One region of the Shewanella sp. S1-49-MNA-CIBAN-0167 genome, then DNA from elsewhere that is predicted to be linked to it. Evidence: predicted binding sites of a transcription regulator. Region 1 holds the regulator's gene; each other region holds the start of a gene.
The links. The regulator sigma-54, encoded in region 1, starts transcription at its own class of promoters, with help from an activator protein. The targets are predictions, from matches to a motif close to GTTGGCACGNNNNTNGNNT.
Positions count from the first base shown of each region.

Region 1 (2,190 bases):
TTTATTCTACTCGATGAGCCCTTTGCTGGTGTTGATCCGATTTCTGTCATCGACATAAAAAAAATCATTCAACAACTTAAAAGCCGAGGTCTAGGAGTATTAATTACCGACCATAACGTACGTGAAACGTTAGATGTCTGTGAGCGAGCTTATATCGTCAGCCAAGGTAATTTAATTGCCGAAGGCACACCTGATGAGGTATTGAGCAATCAACAAGTTCGGGCGGTGTACTTAGGTGAACAATTCAAGCTATAGTTACTTTACGGGCCTTTAGTCTATCTAACTCATTTGATTGAACGATATCTAAACAGCGTTAAACATCATTGATGTACGTGACAATCCATTACAGTTTTATAAATTGTCACTTTTATGGAAATCATCTAGGGATAAGCGGTAAATGAAAGCGTCACTCCAACTTAAAATGGGTCAACACTTAACCATGACCCCACAATTGCAGCAAGCCATTCGCTTACTGCAATTATCGTCATTGGAGCTACAGCAAGAAATCCAACAAGCATTGGATTCAAATCCATTACTTGAAATAGAAGATGAGTTTTCTGAAGCAAAAGACCCCGTAAAAGAAAATCGCGACCAAGCTGATACAGACTTCAGTGACAACAGCATTGTCAATATTGAAAAAGACACCTCAACAGTCGACACAGCAGAATCTATGACCAAAGAAACCATGGATGATTTAGCCATGGATACTACATGGGATGAAGTGTACACCGCCTCGCCGATGTCAGGTTCAGGTAGTGCTAGCATGCGCGATGATGACATGCCGTTTCAAGGTGAAACCACCGAAGGTCTGTATGAACATTTAGAATGGCAGAAAAATCTCACTCCATTTTCAGAGACCGATCTTGCCATTGCCACAGCGATCATCGACGCCGTGGATGAACGCGGTTATTTAACCCAAAGTACCGACGATATTCTCGAAGCCATGGGTGACGAAAATGTTGAGTTAGATGAAGTTGAAGCTGTATTAAAACGAATTCAACACTTTGATCCCGTTGGTGTTGCTGCACGTGATTTAAGTGAATGTTTATTGATCCAATTAGCGCAATTCTCTAACACCACACCCCATATCGATAATGCCCGTTTGCTAATCAAAGACTATTTAACCTTAATTGCTGGGCGTGATTTTAGATTATTGATGCGCAAAACTAAGCTAAAAGAAAATGAGTTACGTGACGCCATCACCCTAATCCAATCACTCAATCCTCGTCCAGGCTTATTGATCACCGCCACCGATGACGAATTCGTTATTCCCGATGTCACGGTACTAAAGAAAAATGGCCGTTGGGTTGTAGAGTTAAACCCAGACAATATGCCCAAAATTGGCGTTAATCAGCAATACGCCGCCATGGCTAGAAGCAGTAAAAATCAGTCTGACAGTCAATTTATTCGAGGCCATTTGCAAGAGGCTAAATGGTTTATTAAAAGTATCGAAAGCCGCAATGATACTCTACTCAAAGTGGCAAATTGCATTGTGCAATTTCAGCAAGGCTTCTTTGAATACGGTGAAGAAGCCATGAAACCTATGGTGCTAAATGATATTGCTGAAGCAGTAGAAATGCATGAATCGACAATTTCACGAGTCACCACACAAAAATATATGCACACCCCACGTGGACTATTTGAACTAAAGTACTTCTTCTCTAGCCATGTCAGCACTGACGATGGCGGGGAATGCTCATCAACAGCAATTCGTGCTTTTATCAAAAAGCTGGTTGCCGCAGAAAACCAGAAAAAACCATTGAGTGACAGTAAAATGGCTCAACTTCTGGCAGAACAAGGCATAAACGTTGCTCGTCGTACGATTGCAAAATACCGAGAAGCAATGCTAATCCCGCCCTCAAACCAACGTAAGAGTTTATAACCTACAAGGTTGTGGAGGATTTTCTATGGATATAAATCTGACTGGACGTCATGTCGAAATAACTGAATCTTTACGTGAGTATGTTAATGGTAAATTTTCAAAGCTTGAACGACACTTCGATCAGATCCATAATGTACACGTTGTACTCCATGTAGACAAATTACAACAAAAAGCAGAAGCCAAAATCCACGTTAATGGCGCAGAGATTTTTGCTATGTCAGAAAATACTGATATGTATGCTGCAATAGACGCCCTGATCGATAAACTCGACCGTCAGGTAATTAAACACAAAGAGAAGTATACAAAAC
Region 1 is NZ_JBEOPO010000007.1:47,350-49,539, forward strand. It holds gene lptB (LPS export ABC transporter ATP-binding protein) at 1-255, shown strand, start outside; gene AAEZ00_RS04725 (RNA polymerase factor sigma-54) at 398-1,882, shown strand; gene hpf (ribosome hibernation promoting factor) at 1,908-2,190, shown strand, end outside.

Region 2 (2,190 bases), on a different contig from region 1:
AGCTGAATATAAGACTGGATAAAGTCTTCGCTGAACACGCCACCTTTAGTCAAGAACTCATGGTCCGCTTGTAAATTTTCAAGTGCGTTTTCTAATGAAGTCGCAACCTGTGGGATCTCAGCCGCTTCTTCAGCAGGCAAGTCATACAGATCTTTGTCCATTGCTTCACCTGGGTGGATCTTGTTTTGAATACCGTCAAGACCGGCCATTAGCAATGCCGAAAACGCTAAGTATGGGTTGGCATGTGGATCAGGGAAACGCGCTTCGATACGACGACCTTTAGGGCTTGGTACCACTGGAATACGAATTGACGCGCTGCGGTTACGTGCAGAATATGCAAGCATCACAGGCGCTTCAAAATGCGGTACCAAACGCTTGTAAGAGTTTGTGCTTGGGTTAGTGAATGCATTCAATGCACGAGCATGCTTAATGATGCCGCCAATGTAGTAAAGCGCAAGGTCACTCAAACCAGCATACTTATCACCAGCGAATAAGTTTACCCCGTCTTTAGCTAAAGACTGATGCACGTGCATGCCACTGCCGTTGTCACCCACGATTGGTTTTGGCATAAATGTCGCTGTCTTGCCATAAGCATGAGCCATGTTATGAACAACATACTTAAGGATTTGAATTTCGTCAGCTTTCTTAGTCAATGTATTGAATCGTGTTGCGATTTCATTTTGACCAGCTGTGGCCACTTCGTGGTGATGCGCTTCAACCACTTGACCCATTTCTTCAAGTACTAAACACATTGCAGAGCGTAAGTCTTGTGACGAATCAACTGGCGCAACTGGGAAGTAACCCCCCTTCACCATTGGACGATGACCGGTGTTGCCTTCTTCATAGCTTTTAGCTGAGTTCCATGAAGCTTCTTTAGCGTCAATCTTCACGAAACAACCTGACATATCAGTACCAAAACGGACATCGTCAAATATGAAGAATTCAGGCTCTGGACCAATCAATACGGTATCAGCAATGCCAGTAGAAATAAGATACTGTTCGGCTTTTTTGGCAATAGAACGAGGATCGCGATCATAACCTGTCATGGTACCCGGTTCTAAAATATCACAACGAATAAGTGCGGTCGTTTCTTCCGTGAAAGGGTCTAACACAAAAGTCGTTGGATCTGGCATTAACACCATGTCAGATTCATTAATGCCTTTCCAACCTACAATTGAAGAACCGTCAAACATTTTGCCGTCTTCAAAGAAATCTTCATTTACTTGGTGAGATGGGATAGAAACGTGCTGCTCTTTACCTTTAGTGTCGGTAAAGCGTAAGTCTACAAACTTAACTTCTAACTCTTCTAGTTGTTTTAAAACTGATTCAACTGACATTCTCAAGCCTCCGGTAGGGTAAAGGGTTGTCCCTTAATATAATCTTGGTATTCGCCAGATGATGCATCTGCAAAACGAATATTTACATAATAACAGCAGTGAAGCGATATTCATGCCAGTTCGTTAACTAGTTGATTTTATGAAGATGAGAACGTTCCCTCATCTTCTAAATTATGATTTTGCACCAATGACGTGCATTACTATGTTTCATCATAGTGCAAAAGTCCATAATAGTGCGTCATGTTAATGCTGGTGTTTTAATCATGCCACATTTTGCATCACACCTCGATTATGTTTAATATATAAACGTTTTATACTGTTTTTTGAGGCTTAGTAAACGAAAGATTTACATGTGTTCAAAAATAATCCTATCTACAAAAGCTGCTGTGAAGTAGAATGGCACGCTTTTTTACAGTAGCTGTAATAATAAATAGCTTCTGTTAGCTCCCTTTTTTTTTTGATGGTTTAGAGGTTTATCCGTGCTAGAGAATTTACGTAACATCGCCATTATTGCCCACGTTGACCATGGCAAAACAACCCTGGTAGACAAAATGTTGGCGCAGTCAGGAACCCTTGCATCTCGTGGAGAAGCTACTGAGCGGGTTATGGATTCTAACGATCTTGAAAAAGAACGTGGGATCACCATTCTGGCAAAGAATACTGCCATCCAGTGGAACGACTACCGTATTAACATCGTAGATACTCCTGGCCACGCCGATTTCGGTGGCGAAGTAGAACGTGTTCTATCTATGGTCGATTCAGTATTATTGTTGGTTGACGCAGTTGATGGTCCAATGCCACAAACTCGCTTTGTAACCAAGAAAGCCTTCGCTCAAGGCCTTAAGCCAATTGT
Region 2 is NZ_JBEOPO010000001.1:170,138-172,327, reverse strand. It holds gene glnA (glutamate--ammonia ligase) at 1-1,337, opposite strand, end outside; gene typA (translational GTPase TypA) at 1,817-2,190, shown strand, end outside.
Region 2: the regulator sigma-54 is predicted to act here: its motif matches at 1,439-1,457, upstream of glnA (glutamate--ammonia ligase).

Region 3 (2,190 bases), on a different contig from region 1:
GGTAAAGTTCATATTGACATCGACTTGAGAAGTAAAGTTCTCAGGCCCTAAAATAGGCATCAATATTGATTCAATTTTTTTACGGTATTCTGCTTCTTGTTGTTGCACGAGATCTTGTTCACGACGGGCTCGAGCAGAGGTACCATCTTGACTACCAGAATTCAGTAAACGACCATTTGAGTCCGTCACCGTCACGCGAGAAGGCACCAGTCCTTGCACCGCCGAGCCAACAATATCAACAATCGCATCGATCTCTTCTTGGCCTAATCCACCACGACGAACGCTCACCACCACGGTTGCACTTGGTTTAGAGGCATTACGAGCAAAAACGTTTTGTTTTGGTAGCGCTAGAATAACTTTGGCACGACTAATACTTTTTAATTCTTCGATAGCCCGAGCCAAGTTTAATTCTTGGCTGAGTTTTAAGCGAGCTTGCTCCATGCGTTGGCTGACACCAAATCCGCTATCTTGGCTTAAGTAATCATTAGCTTGGGTGTTACTTTGAACACCTGCTCGGCTGAGTAATAACTTAACATCTTGATATTTGTCTTCAGGCACTTTCACCACATCGACATTTATTTGATAATCGATTTGATTTTTATCAAGTACATCCAAGACTTGGATCATCTCAGTTGTTTCCATTTTACCCAGTGGACGATACTCAGGCTCTTGGGCCCACATCATCACAAAAACAGCCATAGCAAGACATATCGCTAATGCCAAGATCATGATCACTTGGCGCATCATATCGGCGCCACCAATGCCGCCAAGAAGCCCAGACGGGTTCTCTTGCCGTACGCCGGTATCAGCGGTTGAATTTGAACCTACCATTAAGTCTGTGCTCACAATACTTACCTGCTATATCTGATGTTGTTATTTTATTTGTTCTGCGACTAAACAGGCATATTCATGATTTCTTTATAAGCATCGACAAGTTTATTACGTACCTGCACCGTTGCTTCAAAGGCAACGCCAGCTTTTTCACGCGCAATAACCGTATCAGACAAGCTAACCGTGGTGTCACCCATATCTAAACGCGAGGCTAAACTTGACGAGGCTTGTTGTAGTTCATTGACGCTACCCACCGCCTGAGACAGCAACTGGCTGAAATCAGCACCGGTAGTGTTATTGACTTGCTGGGTTAAATTAGGACGAATTGATGAACCAATAGAAGGGGCTATTTCGCCACGAAGTGACTGCATTTCTTGCATTAATGGATTTGCGCTAATCTGCACGATGTAACTCCCTTTCGTCGGCTTTTTGACGACAACAATAACTGATAATGATTTATAGCAATTTAGATGCCAATATTACAATTAGTAGGCGATAGGTAGAAAACAATTATAAAACAATTAGAAAATAGGCAGGCAAAAGGCAACAATAGGCAGGCGAAAGTAACCTATTTACCATATAAAATAGGTCACTTTTTGTCTTAATTATAAAATAAAACTTTAAAATCAATCAATTAAATAAGCTTGAACAAATAATCAATTCGCACATGCATTGGCACTAAGCAGGTAATTGGATCCCCATATCGCGCATTTTTGCCATTTTATATCGTAACGTACGAGCACTGATCCCGAGTTTTTCAGCGACCATTTTCCGACTACCCTGACATTGATTTAGGGTTTCTAAAATAATCACATGCTCTTGGGCTTTTAATTCGCCACCTAAGCCTTCTAATTCGGCAGACTTATCAGTGTCAACATATTCTGGTGCCACTAACGCCACATCGCCAGAGTCTAAAATAATATCATTAACGCCAATATCATCATTAACCCGCAATATCAGTGCCCGTTGAATAACATTGTCTAACTCGCGCACGTTACCCGGCCAGCGATGGGTTAATAAACGCCGAGTCGCACCGTCATCAAGCTGTGGTACTGAGGTCATATTAAATGCTTTAGCATGTTTAATAATTAAATGCCGCGCCAGCGGTAAAATATCGGCAGGTCGTTGATGCAGCGCAGGCCACGTTAACGGGAATACATTAATTCGGTAATATAAATCTTCTCTAAACTCACCCGAGGTGGCCAGCGCTTTAAGATCGCGGTTTGAGGTTGCCAGTACGCGAACATTCAGTTTAATGGTTTTACGGCCACCTAAACGCTCAACCTCGCGCTCTTGTAACACCCGCAATAACTTAGCTTGTAACCCCAGCTCCATCTCAGATATTTCATCGAGTAATAT
Region 3 is NZ_JBEOPO010000006.1:31,484-33,673, forward strand. It holds gene fliF (flagellar basal-body MS-ring/collar protein FliF) at 1-831, opposite strand, end outside; gene fliE (flagellar hook-basal body complex protein FliE) at 894-1,235, opposite strand; gene AAEZ00_RS04005 (sigma-54-dependent transcriptional regulator) at 1,510-2,190, opposite strand, start outside.
Region 3: the regulator sigma-54 is predicted to act here: its motif matches at 1,291-1,309, upstream of fliE (flagellar hook-basal body complex protein FliE).

Region 4 (2,190 bases), on a different contig from region 1:
TTGACGGTATTGAAGTTGGCCACTTCTGCCGAAGATCAAGCTGCTTTACAGCTTAAGTCGGCTCAATTTGAAAAGCAAAAACGCCAAGGTCAGCTGGATGCATTAAACAACTATCGCTTAGATTATATGAAACAGATGGAAGGACACACAGGAACCACATTACGCGCAAACCAATACCATCAATTCCATCAATTTATTCGTCAAGTAGATAATGCAATAACACAACAGGTTGGCGCGGTTCAAGATGCCGAAAAACAAGTTGGCTATCGTCAAGTTCATTGGCAAGAAACACAACAAAAACGTAAAGCGGTCGACATGTTATTAAAGCAAAAAGCCAAGAAGGCTATGGCAATAGAAGCTAAACTTGAACAAAAAAACTCAGATGAATTTGCGATGCAACAGTATTTTCGCCGAAAACTTAAATAACCCTTTGTCTTGTTAATGACCTTGCTAACAATCTTGTTAATGACCATTTATCGACTTGCTAATGACCTTGCTAACAATCTTGTTAATGACCTTGCTAACAATCTTGTTAATGACCATTTATCGACTTGCTAATGACCTTGCTAATGACCTTGCTAATGACCTTGCTAATGACCATTTATCGACTTGCAATAGACTCACTATTGACGCTCCTATTAACTCGTGAAGACGCCTTAGTCGCAACAAATGGCAAGTTTGACAAGTCGCGATCTGCACACATCAAAATATCATGATGCGCTTGCTGGTTCGCTGATGTTTTGCTTGGTTATCTATTATGCAAAGTTCATCGAACCACCATGTGTTGGCACTTAAATTGCTTAATATTATTAATTGAAATACAAATCGTCAGTGAAGCGACGGTGGCGAGCTTATTACGAGGCTTTTGCAATCACCTTATACATATAATTGAACAGACAAATATGTGACGTATAGAGGGTGATGACCTAGCTGTTTTTAGACGATATATCACCTAACCTTGTTTAATTGAGTGGAGCAGATTATGCAGCAGATGAACAATATCTTACTTGGCAATAGCAGTAAACCTGCCGATGCGAGCACGAAGATAAACGTGCAAGATGTTGAAAATAAAACATTTTTATCTGCTTTTAATCAAGCGAGCGAATCCGGTCTTATTTTACGGCGTAACGCTAATACGGCGCAGGTGTCGTTTGATGCTGAAGCCGGGAAAGCAAATGCTGGCATCGCAAGTGAGCTGTCTACAGACGAAAATGCTGATGTTGAAATGATTTTTGCTCAACTTAATATGGCGGATTCAATCAATAAACGTCATTCCTCTGGCGGAAAAGAATTGCCACATGTCGAACAATCTGAGGTTTATTTTGACACAACATTTTCGGCAGAAGCGCCAAACAGTGCTGCTGTTGAAAAGACCAATAATGATGTCGGTGTTAGTGAGTTATTTACTGATACTATTGATTTACCGGCAGATTCTATCACTACCAAAGACGCGCTTTCTCAGCTTAGCGCTGAAGAACTAGACAACTTAATGGCATTTGCTGATTTATCGGTAAAAGACTTACAAGCGTTAGACCCTCAAGCCTTAAACGTATTAATTAGTGATTTTAATCTACAAGCACCGGTTATTGATGAGTCTATTTTAGCCATGGTGGAGGCTGATATGGACAGCAGTGATGAATCTCCAGACAGCAAGCTTGATAGTGAACAACAAAACCAAATTGATAAATCAGTCGCCACCAGCGTGGCGATCCAAGGTAAAGCGAGTGCTACCGATGTTAACTCTGCACTTAATTCTGCAGCCGTTAAATCAGATATGACGGGTCCTTTAAGCTCTGGGCTTAGTCGTTCTGCCGCTTCAGTTGAAGCGACTTCAGCGATGAACGTCGATCCCGAGACTATTTTAGGTGATAACGATCGCATTAATAGCAATGTTCAAGTAGATACTGATAATGCCAAAGTACTGGCAAAAGCTGATTTTTCAGTGGTATTAGACTCCTTAGCGATAAAGCGCGCCTCCGGTGAGCCTTCAACCCACTTAACCCCAGCTAATTTTGGCTTAGATGCTGTGGCTGATGTCAGTGAAACTGACAATAAGACCTTACAAAATCACAATAGCTTTACCTCGGTCAATAAAAGTGATGTGCCGCAATTCCAGTTATCGATAAGACCGCAAGGAGAAGCTGGCGCTCAGATGCAAGAGATGATCCAGCGTTTTTCTCCGGTGATGAA
Region 4 is NZ_JBEOPO010000006.1:24,710-26,899, reverse strand. It holds gene fliJ (flagellar export protein FliJ) at 1-426, shown strand, start outside; gene AAEZ00_RS03970 (flagellar hook-length control protein FliK) at 983-2,190, shown strand, end outside.
Region 4: the regulator sigma-54 is predicted to act here: its motif matches at 784-802, upstream of AAEZ00_RS03970 (flagellar hook-length control protein FliK).